One region of the Streptomyces sp. NPDC048278 genome, then DNA from elsewhere that is predicted to be linked to it. Evidence: riboswitches for the same ligand, from Rfam matches in the RefSeq annotation. Region 1 holds a riboswitch; each other region holds the start of a gene.
The links. A riboswitch is a leader RNA that binds a small molecule or an ion and turns the genes downstream of it on or off. The one in region 1 is predicted to bind cobalamin.

Region 1 (3,276 bases):
TCACCAGCCGTCCTCCTTGGCCGCCTCCAGTGCCTCGAACACGGTGAGCGCGTCGCGGAGGGCGGCGACGTCGTGGGTGCGGATGTAGTCCGCCCCGCTGCGCGCGGCGTAGAGCTCGGCCGCCAGTGTGGCCGGACCGATCCCGGAGACGGTGCTCCCGGTGAGCGTCCGCAGGAACGACTTCCGGGACGGCGAGATCAGCACCGGCAGGTCGAAGCGCGCTTTGAGCTGTTCGAGCCCGGCCAGGGTCCGCAGCGACGGTTCGGGGCCGCTGCCGAGGAAGTAGCCGAGTCCCGGATCGATGACCAGCCGGTCGCGTCCCACCCCGGCCGCTTCCAGTGCGGCCAGGCGACCGGCGAAGAACTCCTCGATTCCCCGGCACACCTCCCCGGCATCGGTCCGCACCTCCGTGGCGGGCCCGTGCCGCTGGACGGAGTGCATGACGACGAGCCGGCAGCCGGTCCCGGCGAGTGCCGCGTACCGGTCCGGATCGTCGAAGCCCTGGATGTCGTTGAGGTACGCGGCGCCCCGCGCGGCGGCGAACAACTGGGTCGCGGGCCGGTACGAGTCGACCGACACCGGAACGCCCTCGGCGACCAGCTGGTCGAGCACGTCGGCCAGCCGTCCGATCTCCTCGGCCTCCGTCACCTGCTCGGCTCCCGGGTGACTCGCGGCGGGCCCGAGTTCGATGACGTCGGCCCCCTCCGAGCGCAGTCGGCGCGCGTGCGCCACTGCCGCCTCCGAGGACAGGAACCGGTTCCCGTCCGAGAACGAGTCTCTGGTGATGTTGACGATCCCGACCAGGGACGGCCGGCGGATTCCCACGGGCGCGTAGGGTGTGTGCTCAGCCATGGTGGAGTTCGAGTTTCTGGTAGATCTCCGTCGTCACCGTCGAGAAGTTCATGGTCATGAAGTGCAGCCCGGGAGCCTCTTCGGCGAGCAGACGGCGGCACATCCGGGTGGCGTGGTCGATGCCGAGCGCCCTGACGGCCTGTGGATCGTCCTGTGCGGCGAGCATGTTCTCGGCCAGCCGGGCCGGGAAGGCGGCGGTGGAGAGGGTGGGAATGCGGCGCAGTGAGCGGATGGTGGTGACCGGCATGATCTCCGGGATGACCGGTGTCTCGCATCCGGCCGCCGCCACGCGGTCGCGGAAGCGCAGGTAGTCGTCGACGTCGAAGAACATCTGGGTGATGGCGTAGTCGGCCCCGGCCCGGCACTTGTCGACGAAGTGACGGATGTCGGCGTCCCGGTGGGAGGAGCGCGGGTGCATCTCGGGGAAGGCCGCGACGCCGACGCAGAAGTTCCCGGACTCCTTGATCAGGCTGACCAGTTCGGCCGCGTAGCGCACCCCTTGCGGATGTGGGGTCCAGGGGCCGAGGGGATCACCCGGAGGGTCGCCGCGGAGGGCGAGGATGTTGCGCACGCCCTGGTCGGCGTAGTGGCCGAGGATGTTGCGCAGTTCGGCGACGCTGTGGCCGACCGCGGTGAGGTGGGCGACCGGGGTGAGCGTGGTCTCCTGGGCGATCCGCCCGGTGATGCCGACGGTCCGGCCGCGCGTCGAGCCGCCGGCACCGTAGGTCACGGAGACGAAGGTGGGCGACAGGGCCTCCAACCGACGGATCGCGGTCCAGAGGCCGGCTTCGGCCGCCGCGCTGCGTGGTGGCATGAACTCGAACGAGTAGGAGCGGCCCCCCTGTTCGAGGAGGTCGCGAATGGACGCCGCGCTGTCCGGCCGTGTGCTGGGCATACCGAGAGCCATGGGCTGATGCTTTCTCCGAGGCCAGACCGGGGGAGCGCGGCAGGCGCGTCCTCCCCGGCCGAAGGGACGTGCGGTCAGGCGGCGGACATCGCCCTGGGCCCGGTCTGCGGCAGCTCGGCCGCTTCCTCGGCTGCGGACTTGGTGGTCACGGAGATCTCCTTCGCGAGACGATTCCCTGAGATCCCGGCGACGGGACGAGAGCGCGAAGGGGTGACGGAACCGGGCGGGCGTGACCTTGCGCGGCATGGCGCGGTCGTCCGCTCGGTATGTACGCCGACCCGCCCACGAGGTCACCGGGATGTCCGCGTACGGAGTCGTCCGCACACGGGCAGCCGGCAGGTCTTCGGACTCACGGGCACGCCCTCCTCGTCGGAGGACACCTACTGGCCGTCGCTTCCCAGACCCTGTACGCCGGGTCCAGTGCGTATGACGGCGGTCGTTCCCGCTCACCGCTGCGGGGCAGTCCCGGATTCCCACCGGGTTCCCTCTTACGACGCATCCCGCCTGGCGGACGGGGCGAACCAGCTGCACCAGCCAGCGTAAGGGGACGGCGGCGAGTCTGGAGGGTTACGTCCATCATTCGGATGGAGAGCCGGCACCCGCGGGTGACCGGTGTGGATACGGCGGCGGGCGGGAGACGCCGCACACGCGTCTCCCGCCCGCCCCCTTTTCCCACCCGCGCCTGCCGGACCCTCACCCGGCAGCGCGCCCCGGGCCCCTCGGCCCGCCGTCGCCAGGGTGCTCAGTCCTGGACGTAGGTGTGGAAGCCCCGGCCGGTCTTGCGGCCCAGCAGCCCCGCCTCGACCATCCGCTGGAGCAGCGGCGGAGGTGCGTAGAGGGGTTCACGGAACTCGTCGTAGAGGGACTCGGCGATCGAGGCGACGGTGTCGAGCCCGATCAGGTCCGCCAGCTTCAGCGGGCCCATGGGGTGGGCGCAGCCCAGTTCCATGCCGGTGTCGATGTCCGCGGCGGTGGCGAAGCCGGACTCGGCCATCCGGACGGCGGACAGGAGGTAGGGGACGAGGAGGGAGTTGACGACGAAGCCCGCCCGGTCCCGGGAGCGGATGACCGTCTTGCCCAGCGTTTCGGTGGCGAAGCGCTCGATGCCGGTCGCGGTCTCGGGGGCGGTGTGCAGGGAGGTCACGACCTCCACGAGCGGCAGGACCGGTACGGGGTTGAAGAAGTGCAGGCCCACGACCCGGTCGGCGCGGCCGGTGGCCATGCCGAGCCGCATGACCGGCAGGGAGGAGGTGTTGGTGGCCAGGATCGCGTTCGGGTCCTCGACGATCTTGTCGAGGGCGGCGAAGATCTCCGTCTTCGCGTCGGCGTTCTCGACGACGGCCTCGATGACCAGCTGCCGGTCGGCCAGCGCGTCGAGCTCACCGGTGAACACGAGGCGGGCCATGGCGTCCTGGGCGACGGTGGGTGCCAACTTGCCGCGCTCGACGGCGCGTTCGAGGGAGGAGGCCACCCGCTCCCGGGCGGCGCGGGCAGCGGTGGCGTCGGCCTCGCAGACC
Region 2 (3,276 bases), on a different contig from region 1:
CCCCGGTTGTGGGTGAGGATGGCGTGCGAGACCGCGGGGGTGGGGGTGTAGCCGTCGGCGCTGTCGACGAGGACGGTCACGCCGTTGGCGGCGAACACCTCCAGGGCGGTGACCTTGGCCGGCTCGGACAGGGCGTGGGTGTCGGCGCCCAGGAAGAGCGGGCCGTCGGTGCCCTGGCCGCTCCGGTACTCGCAGATGGCCTGGCTGGTCGCGGCGATGTGGTCCTCGTTGAACGCGGTCGTCAGCGACGATCCGCGGTGTCCCGAGGTGCCGAACGCCACCCGCTGGCCGGGGTCGGACGGGTCGGGGTGCAGCGCGTAGTAGGCCGTGACCAGCCGGGCCACGTCGACGAGGTCCTCCGGAGCCGCCGGCCGGCCCGCTCGCTCATGCGGCATGAGTCCACTTCCTCCGCAGTCGTTGATCGATCGCTCGCCGCCCATCTTTCCTTGTCAGCGGCCACGAACGCGAGTGCGGCACCGGCCGCGCGCCGAAGACACGGCGGGTTCACGGCCGGTTCACAGCAGACGTACCGCGGCGGGCGTGCGCTGTTCGCAGAGGCCCGCCGGCCGGCCGGGGCGGAGCCGGCCGAAGGGGAGAGGGCCCCCGGACGTATCCGGGGGCCCTCTCGTGTCGTTCGGTGTGGCGTGGTGCCGTGCAATGCGGTGCCCAGCGGTGCCGTGCGGTGCCGGTCAGTGGGGAGCGGGCACCGTGCGCGCGGCGGTCGGTGCCTTCGCCGGCTTCGGGTGGAGGACGCGTTCGGCCAACTCGCCGAACAGCAGGCCGAATCCGCCCCACAGCACCACCTGGATGGTGAGCGCCGAGAGCCGGAACCGCCACAGCAGGGTGGCCGGGAAGTCCGCGGGCACCTCGTTGATGACCGGCAGGAACTGGTAGGCGAGTCCGATGACGACGGCGAACGCGGCCACCGCGAGGACGGCCGCCCACCATGTGCCCAACCGCGGCTGGAGCCGCTTGCCGAGGATGGTGGCGGCGACCGCGAGGAGCACGCTGAGCAGCATCATCAGGAAGTAGAGCGTGGTCCGCTTGCCGATGGTGTCCGGGTCGCCCACCGACGGCGGGTTGGCCGGGTACTTCAGGAACGGCACCACGTACACGGCGACCAGGGCGCAGCCGGACAGCAGCAGTGCCGTCGCCCGCGGCGAGAAGCGGCCGACGCGGCCGAGGGCGAAACAGTAGGCGAGGGCGGCGATGCCGCCGAAGGCGACCCCGTAGACGAGGACACCGGTGGCGAGGCCGGCGGTGGACTGCAGGGAGCGGGAGACGACCTCCATCTCGTGCTCGTGCGAGTGGGCGTCCTCGAAGCTGATCGCCTTGTCGACGCTCGGCTCACCGAGGAGGTAGGCGACCACCAGGGCGAGCACGCCGGCGACGAGACCGGCGAGCATGCCCCGCACCAGGAGGTTTCTTACGGTTGCGGAGTTCATGATGTGTTCGGTGCCCCTCGGGTCAGTGGCAGGGGAAGCCGAGGAGATGGCGGGCGTCGTGCACCCACTCGTGGACGTCCGTGCCGCTGACCACGGAGGTGGCGCCCTGCTCGGCGCCGACGAAGTAGAGCAGGACGAGCATCAGGATGCCGAAGAAGACCGCCCAGGGAGCTATCGCGGACAGCGGCAGCTTGGCGGGGACGACGGGGGTGGTGGCTGTCGGCTGAGCGACGGTCTGCGCCATGGCAGAACCTCCTCTGGGAGTTCGCGTCCCATCTCGGTGGTGCACAGGACGACGGCCACGGGTCTGACTCACGAGAGGCCCTGGGGCTCTCGCATACAGTGGCGCGACCGTGCCGGACTCCCACCGGCTTCCGTCTCGCCGTCATCGATATCGGACCGACCGTACCGCCTGGCAAAGAAACGGCCAAGACCGCACCACCAGGCGTGATCTTCGTCTCGCGCCTGATGGGCGGTGGGCGGGAGCGGCTCAGGCGGGCGGCTCAGGCGGGTGGCGCAAGGCCGAGTTCGCGTGCGCCGAGCGGGGCGAAGAAGCGGTCGACGTCGGCGTCGGTGACCTCGGCGAGGGTGGCCGGGGACCAGCGCGGGGTGCGGTCCTTGTCGACGACCTGGGCGCGGATGCCCTCCACCAGGTCGTGGGTCGCGAGGGTCGCGCAGGAGACGCGGTACTCCTGGTCCAGGACCCGTTCCAGCGAGCCGAGTTCGCGGGCCCGGCGCAGGGCCGCGAGCGTGACCTTCAGGGCGGTGGGTGACCTGGTGAGCAGGGTGTCCGCCGTCTCCTTCGCCGCCGGGTCGCCGTGCGCGAGCAGCCGCCGGACGATCTCCTCGACGGTGCCGGCCGCGTAGCAGGCGTCGATCCACGCCCGGTGTCCGGCCAACTCCCCCTCGGGCGCCTGCCGTACGCGCCGGGCGAGCGCCTCGGGTACCGGCAGGGCGGCGAGGTCGGCGACGAACGCGGGGACCGTGCCGGCCGGGAGGCAGTGGTCGGCGAGTCCGCAGAGCACGGCGTCGGCGGCGCCGATCGAAGCGCCGGTCAGGGCGAGATGGGTGCCGAGTTCGCCGGGCGCGCGGCCGAGCAGGTAGGTGCCGCCGACGTCGGGGACGAAGCCGATCCCGGTCTCCGGCATGGCGATCCGCGACCGCTCGGTGGCGATCCGGACGCTGCCGTGCGCCGAGACACCGACCCCGCCGCCCATCACGATGCCGTCCATGAGCGCGACGTACGGCTTCGGGTACCGGGCGATACGGGCGTTGAGCCGGTACTCGTCCCGCCAGAACGCGGCTGCCGCCGACCCGTCGCCGTCCCTGGCGTCGTCGTGGACGGCGCGGATGTCCCCGCCCGCGCACAGACCGCGCTCCCCCGCACCGGTGACGACGACGGTCTGCACGGCGGGGTCGTGCTCCCACTCCGTGAGCGCCTCGTCGATGCGGCGCACCATGGCGTGCGACAGCGCGTTGATGGCCTTCGGCCGGTTGAGCGTGATGTGCCCGGCCCGTCCGTCGACGTGCAGCAGGACGTGTTCCTCGGCGCCGGTCATCCGGACACCTCCGCCGGGCCGCCGGCCACGATGAGGCGCATGATCTCGTCGGTTCCTTCCAGAAGCGGGTGGTCGCGTGGGTCAGGGACGATCTTCCCCCGTCCGTCGCGTCCGCGGCTCACCGACCCGTCGACGCGTCGACCCGTCGCAGGGCGTCCCGGACCTCGGTCGCGGCGGCGGGTCAGAAGGTCAGCACCGGTTTGACCACGTCGTCCTTCATCCGTGCGACCGCTTCGTCGATCGCCGTGAACGGGAAGGCGGTGACGAGTCGT
Region 3 (3,276 bases), on a different contig from region 1:
CTCGGCGGGACAGCTCGCCATCAGGGACGACCATGAACTCGTCGCCCGATACCAGGAATGCTTCGCCTTGCTCACCGACATGGCGCTCTCGGACGACGACGCCGTCGCTCTGATCGATGACGCCGCACGGGACTTCGGCACCAGTTAGGCCATGGGCCCGACAGGAGGGGCGATGGGGCGGCTCACCGAACGACTCACTGCAGCACTGCGGCCCCGGGGACGTGAGCCGTCCGGTGTGACGGAGGGGACCGTTGCGTCCCCTGAGGAGCTGCAGAGTTCCGGTTCCCTGTCGGACAACGAACTGATCGACCGCGTCACGGACAACGCCCGGAAGACCAAGAACTACGAGGACATCCGAAATGGGGAGAAAGACCGGCGGATCGCGGAGGACAAGGCGTTCTCCAGGACCGCGATCCAGCGGTTCGTCACCGCAAGCCTGTGCACGGTCGCGGTCGTACTCTCCCTGGGCTTTCTCTGCTACGCGGCGCGTGGCATCCAACTGTCCATACCCAGGCCGATAGGTATCGCACTGGGACTCGCCGCCACGAGCGCGATCAGTGCGGTCGGTGTCGCTCTCGGTCGCTTTCTGCGGCGCTCCGGCCGGGGCGGGCGAGAGTGATTCTCACCAGACGACGGACCGGATCCGGGCCGTACCCCCATCCCACACCGCCGGCCAGGGCAACGGCCGTCGCCACGGCTCCCCAGACGATCAGCCTGTCCCTGGTGCCGTCCGCCAGAAACGAAGTCGCGGCCCCCACCACGCTCGCCGCCAGACCGCACACCACGCAGTACGCCGCAAGGACGAGCCAGTCCGGTCGGTGCACCCCGCGGCCCCCACTGTCGCTCCCCATCCGGTCCCCCTCCCAGGTCGGTCACATCGGCTCGGCGTCACTCAAGCCGCGCGATCTGAGTCCCACGAGGAACAGGTGCCACGGCTCGCACGCGAGACAGATGAAGGCCGAGCCGGTCAGGTCCTTCGAGTCGCGGACCAGCACCTCCCCCGCGACGACTGCGACCGCCACGCAGGTTTCGCCAGTCATCGAATAGCTGCTGATACGCCAGGCACTCGCGGACGGGCCCCCGTCGATCACACCGACCTCCTCGACTCGCGAATTGGCGCCTCGAAGGTGTCCGTTGATGCCCGTAAACCGTAGCGTCACCGCACGCAGCCGCGCAGGCCCCCCGAGGAATGGGTCGCAATCGCCCTCCGCCACTCGCCCTACCGCTCGCCGGATCCTCGGTTTCAGTCTAGGGAGACAGGGGCCGGTCGGCCAGTGAGCGAACCGGCCAGTGTGTGGGCCTCAGCACACTCCTCCGTTGCAGGTCAAAGGCAAGTTGACGGGTCTTCCGGGGCGTGGTGGACTTCCGGAGCCATGTACGGCGGCAAGGGAGGAAGCCGGTGTGAATCCGGCGCGGTCCCGCCACTGTCACCGGGGTAGCAGTCCCCGGAAGCCAGGAACTCCCACCGCCGGTCTCGTCGAACCAGGGCGCGGACACCCTGAGTGAGGACATAACGCCATGCGCGGCTGCCGATCGAGGTCGAGTACCCGGCCCGTTCCCGACCCCGTCGCCGACCCCTCGGCCGGCTGAGCCGATGGGTGCCGATCGCGTCTTCGCGTACGGTGCCGCCGCCGGCCTACTCGGTGATCTGCTGCTCGGCGATCCGCGCCGAGGGCATCCGGTCGCCGTGTTCGGACGGGCGGCAGGCGCCGTGGAGCGGGTGCTGTGGCGGGACCACCGCGGGTGGGGCGCGCTGCACACCGCGGTGTGCGCCGGCGGCGCCGTGGCGCTGGGCGCCGTGGCCCAGCGGGTCGTACGGCCGTCCACCGCCGCGTCCGTCGCTCTCACCGCCGCCGCCACCTGGGCCGTGGTCGGCGGTACTTCGCTCGCGCGCGAGGCCCGCGGCGTCGGGCGGGCCCTGGAGGCCGGCGACGTCGAGGCGGCCCGGGCGCGGCTGCCGCATCTGTGCGGACGGGATCCGCAGGCCCTGGACGCCGACGGGATCGCGCGGGCGGTCGTGGAGTCCGTCGCCGAGAACACGAGCGACGCGGTCGTGGGCGCGCTGGTGTGGGGAGCCGTGGCCGGCGTCCCCGGTCTGGTCGGGTTCCGCGCCGTCAACACCCTGGACGCGATGGTGGGTCACAGGTCGGCCCGGTACCGGCGGTACGGGTGGGCCTCCGCGCGCCTGGACGACGTGGCCGGATGGCCGGGGGCACGGCTCACCGCCGTACTGGCCGCGGCGGCCGGGGACGACCCGCGGGGAGCCGTACGGGCCTGGCGGACCGACGCGGCGAAGCATCCGAGTCCCAATGCCGGGCCCGTGGAGGCTTCCTTCGCGGGGGCGTTGGGGGTCCGGCTCGGGGGGACGTTGTCGTACGGGGGCCGGGTCGAGCACCGGCCGGTGCTGAACGGGGAGGGACGGGCCGTGGAAGTCGCGGACATCGGGCGGGCGGTGCGGTTGTCGCGGCGCGTGGGGTGGCTGGCGCTGGGGGTGAGCGCGGCGGGGGCCCTGCTGCGCGGATCGCGCTCGGGGCGGGCGTCATGAACAACGGAGGCCTCCTCGTCGCCGGTACCACCTCCGACGCCGGGAAGAGTGTCGTCACCGCCGGTATCTGCCGGTGGCTGGTGCGGCAGGGTGTGAAGGTCGCGCCGTTCAAGGCGCAGAACATGTCGCTCAACTCCTTTGTCACGCGCGAAGGAGCCGAGATCGGGCGGGCGCAGGCCATGCAGGCGCAGGCCTGCCGGGTGGAGCCGACCGCGCTGATGAACCCCGTGCTGCTCAAGCCCGGCGGCGAGCAGAGCAGTCAGGTCGTGCTGCTCGGCAGGCCCGTCGGCGAACTGAGCGCGCGCGGCTACCACGGCGGGCGGCAGCAGAAGCTGCTCGGGACGGTGCTCGACTGTCTCGCCGAGTTGCGGGGCACGTATGACGCGGTGATCTGTGAGGGGGCCGGCAGTCCGGCGGAGATCAACCTGCGCCGGACCGACATCGTGAACATGGGGATCGCCCGGAACGCCGGGCTGCCCGTGCTCGTGGTCGGCGACATCGACCGCGGCGGCGTCTTCGCCTCCTTCTTCGGGACCGTCGCACTGCTCTCGCCGGAGGACCAGGCCCTCGTCGCCGGGTTCCTCGTCAACAAGTTCCGTGGGGACGTCTCCCTGCTGGAGCCGGGCCTCGACATGCTCCACGGGCTCACCGGGCGCCACACCTACGGTGTCCTGCCCTTCCGGCACGGCCTCGGCATCGACGAGGAGGACGGGCTCCGGGTCTCCCTGCGC
Region 4 (3,276 bases), on a different contig from region 1:
CTACACCGGCCACGCCCGGCTCGTCGTGGACGTCGACCGGGACGTGCTGCTCGGGGTGACCATGGTCGGGTCCGGGGTCAGCGAGCTGCTGCACGCGGCCACGATCGCGGTCGCCGGCGAGGTCCCGCTGAAACGCCTCCGGCACGCCGTCGCGCCGTTCCCCACGGTCAGCGAGATCTGGGTGTTCCTCGTCGCCGCGTACCGGCACCGGCGGGCGCAGCAGCAGGCGGACGCCGGCTGACACCCCGTCGGCCGTGACGGCCGCAGCGCCCGGTTCGTCAGCTGCGGAAGAGCTCGTTCAGGTCCGACTGGGAGATCTGGTCCCGGGCGTAGGTGAAGGTGCCGCGCTCGGCCAGCTCGCGGGCCGCGGCGAGCAGGTGTGCGTACATCGCCCGGGCGATGCTGCCGCCCACCGTGACCCGGCGCACGCCGAGTTCGCGGAGGTCGGCCAGGGACAGGGCGCCTCCGGTCAGGCCCATCACCACGTTCAGCGGGCCGTCGATCTCCCGCACCAGGCTGCCGATCGTCTTGGCGTCGGCCGCGCCCGGCACGAACGCGCAGTCGGCGCCCGCCGCCAGGTACGCGTTGGCCCGCCGGACCGCCTCGTCGAGCGGGCCGCCGGTGAGCAGCACGTCGGTCCGGCCGACCAGGACGAACGGCTCGCCGGCCGCGTCGATCGCCTCGCGCGCGGCGCGGATCCGGTCGGCCGCGAGCTCCGGCTCGTACAGCGGGCGGGAGCGGTCGCCCGTGAAGTCCTCGATGTTGCCGCCGGCGGCCCCGGCCGCGAGGGTCGTCGAGACCGTCTCGGCGACGGTCCCGGGCGCCTCGCCGAACCCGTCCTCCAGGTCCGCGCTCACCGGGATCCGGACCTCGGCGGCGATCTCACGGATCCGGCCCACCATGGTGGCGCGGTCGACCCGGCCGCCGCCGTAGTCGTGGTCCGCACGGCCCAGGGAGAAGGCGATGCCCGCGCTGGTGGTGGCCACGGCCGGGAAACCGGCCGACTCCAGGACGCGGGCGCTGCCCGCGTCCCAGGCGTTGGGGAGCAGGAAGCAGCCCTCCCGGTGCAACTCCACGAAGCGTGCGGCCCGTTCCCTGCGTTCAGTGTCCACGTCCGTCAGTGTGTCAGCCGGCACCGACAATCAGGCGTCAGCGGCTCCCCGAGATGTCCAGGGCGACGTCCGTGACCACGTCCCCCGGCCCGCCGACCAGCTTGCGACGCCCCGCCTCGACCAGGACGGTCGTACGACGACGGCGGCGGCGACCGCCATCGTGCCGAGCGCGCCGGTCGGGACGGTGTCACCGGCCCGCAGCGGGGGGGGTGGCAGCTGCATCGCGACCCCTGGCTTCGCCGGGTCCACGGCGGTCGCGGTGCTCTCGGTGGCGGTACCGTGCGACCGCTTCCGCCCTGCACAGCCGGCCCCGGCGGTGCGGACGGCGGCCCTGGGCCTCCCGGGCGCTGCGGAGCGGTGGCACCCCTGGGACGGGGACACGGCCCGTGCGTACGTCGTAAGGTGGCCCTCGCAGCTGGTTCGCCCTGTCAGCCGGACAGGGTGTCGCAAGAGGGAACCCGGTGGGAATCCGGGACTGCCCCGCAGCGGTGAGCGGGAACGACCGCCGTCATACGCACTGGATCCACCGGATCCGGGAAGCGACGGCCAGTAGGTGTCCTCCGGAGGAGGGCGTGCCCGCGAGTCCGAAGACCTGCCAACTGCCCGTGCGCGAACCACTCGTGCGCGGACATCCCGGTGACCTCGTGGGCGGGTCGGCGTGCATACCGAGCGGACGGCCACGGGCCGTCTCCGTCCGGTCCGTCACCCCTTCGCGCCCCCGTCCCGTCGCCGGGATCTCAGGGAATCGTCTCGCGAAGGAGATCTCCGTGACCACCGAGTCCGCAGCCGCGGCAGCCCGGGCCACCGTGTACGGCTACCCCCGCCAGGGGCCGGCCCGGGAACTGAAGAAGGCGACCGAGAGCTACTGGAAGGGCCGGCTCACCGCCGACGCCCTGCGGGCCTCCGCCGCCGAACTGCGCCGCTCCACCTGGCGGCAGCTGGCCGAGGCCGGCATCCACGAGGTGCCGACCGGCGACTTCTCGTACTACGACCACGTCCTCGACACCACCGTGATGGTCGGCGCCGTCCCCGAGCGGCACCGGGCCGCCGTCGACGCCGACGCGCTCGACGGCTACTTCGCCATGGCCCGCGGCACGCAGGACGTCGCGCCGCTGGAGATGACGAAGTGGTTCGACACCAACTACCACTACCTGGTGCCGGAGTTGGGTCCCGACACCGTCTTCGCCGCGGACTCCGCCAAGCAGGTGGGCGAACTGGCGGAGGCGCTGGCCCTCGGGCTCGCCGCCCGGCCGGTGCTGGTCGGCCCGGTCACCTATCTGCTGCTCGCCAAGCCGGCGCCGGGCGTGCCCACCGGCTTCGACCCGCTGACCCTCCTCGACCGGCTGCTCCCGGTCTACGCCGAGGTGCTCGCCGACCTGCGGGCGGCCGGCGCGGAGTGGGTGCAGCTCGACGAGCCCGCCCTGGTCCAGGACCGCACCCCGGCCGAACTCAACGCCGCCACCCGTGCCTACCGCGATCTCGGCGCCCTCGCCGACCGGCCGAAGCTCCTGGTCGCCTCCTACTTCGACCGGCTCGGCGAGGCCCTGCCGGTGCTGGCCAAGGCCCCGGTCGAGGGGCTCGCCCTCGACTTCACCGGGACCGGCGCCGCCAACCTGGACGACCTCGCGGCCGTCGGCGGGCTGCCCGGCAAGCGCCTGGTCGCCGGTGTGGTCAACGGCCGCAACATCTGGGTGAACGACCTGTCGGCGTCCCTCACCACCCTCGGCACCCTGCTGGGCCTCGCCGACCGGGTCGACGTCGCCGCGTCCTGCTCCCTCCTGCACGTCCCCCTCGACGCCGCCGCCGAGCGGGACATCGAGCCGCAGATCCTGCGCTGGCTGTCCTTCGCGAGGCAGAAGACGGCCGAGGTCGTCACCCTCGCCAAGGGCCTCGCCCAGGGCACCGACACCATCGCCGCCGAACTCGCCGCCAACCGCGCCGACCTGGTCTCCCGGGCGACTTCACCGATCACCCGTGACCCCGCCGTGCGCGCCCGCGCCGCGGCCGTCACCGAGTCCGACGCCCGCCGCTCGCAGCCGTACGCCGAACGCTCCGCCGCCCAACGCGCCCATCTGCGGCTGCCGTTGCTGCCCACGACGACCATCGGGTCGTTCCCGCAGACCGGCGAACTGCGCACCGCACGCGCCGACCTGCGCGCCGGACG

Region 2: it holds a riboswitch for cobalamin, as region 1 does, so the genes downstream of both, AB0D74_RS17975 (CbtB-domain containing protein) here and metF (methylenetetrahydrofolate reductase [NAD(P)H]) in region 1, are expected to answer to the same signal.
Region 3: it holds a riboswitch for cobalamin, as region 1 does, so the genes downstream of both, AB0D74_RS06515 (cobalamin biosynthesis protein) here and metF (methylenetetrahydrofolate reductase [NAD(P)H]) in region 1, are expected to answer to the same signal.
Region 4: it holds a riboswitch for cobalamin, as region 1 does, so the genes downstream of both, metE (5-methyltetrahydropteroyltriglutamate--homocysteine S-methyltransferase) here and metF (methylenetetrahydrofolate reductase [NAD(P)H]) in region 1, are expected to answer to the same signal.

The regions. Positions count from the first base shown of each region.
Region 1 covers NZ_JBEZLP010000037.1:60,375-63,650, reverse strand. The annotation lists gene folP (dihydropteroate synthase) at 1-852, opposite strand; gene metF (methylenetetrahydrofolate reductase [NAD(P)H]) at 845-1,759, opposite strand; cobalamin riboswitch at 2,076-2,300, opposite strand; gene AB0D74_RS41280 (3-hydroxybutyryl-CoA dehydrogenase) at 2,502-3,276, opposite strand, start outside.
Region 2 covers NZ_JBEZLP010000009.1:59,511-62,786, reverse strand. The annotation lists gene pgm (phosphoglucomutase (alpha-D-glucose-1,6-bisphosphate-dependent)) at 1-395, opposite strand, end outside; gene AB0D74_RS17980 (CbtA family protein) at 690-1,445, opposite strand; gene AB0D74_RS17975 (CbtB-domain containing protein) at 1,468-1,689, opposite strand; cobalamin riboswitch at 1,726-1,867, opposite strand; gene AB0D74_RS17970 (enoyl-CoA hydratase/isomerase family protein) at 1,949-3,004, opposite strand; gene AB0D74_RS17965 (NAD(P)-dependent alcohol dehydrogenase) at 3,186-3,276, opposite strand, start outside.
Region 3 covers NZ_JBEZLP010000003.1:68,309-71,584, forward strand. The annotation lists gene AB0D74_RS06500 (helix-turn-helix transcriptional regulator) at 1-148, shown strand, start outside; gene AB0D74_RS06505 (hypothetical protein) at 173-619, shown strand; gene AB0D74_RS06510 (DUF397 domain-containing protein) at 873-1,091, opposite strand; cobalamin riboswitch at 1,342-1,482, shown strand; gene AB0D74_RS06515 (cobalamin biosynthesis protein) at 1,595-2,545, shown strand; gene AB0D74_RS06520 (cobyric acid synthase) at 2,542-3,276, shown strand, end outside.
Region 4 covers NZ_JBEZLP010000034.1:61,745-65,020, forward strand. The annotation lists gene AB0D74_RS39695 (NAD(P)/FAD-dependent oxidoreductase) at 1-241, shown strand, start outside; gene AB0D74_RS39700 (isocitrate lyase/phosphoenolpyruvate mutase family protein) at 279-1,112, opposite strand; gene AB0D74_RS39705 (hypothetical protein) at 1,150-1,236, opposite strand; partial or broken gene AB0D74_RS39710 (IclR family transcriptional regulator) at 1,321-1,452, shown strand; cobalamin riboswitch at 1,512-1,727, shown strand; gene metE (5-methyltetrahydropteroyltriglutamate--homocysteine S-methyltransferase) at 1,880-3,276, shown strand, end outside.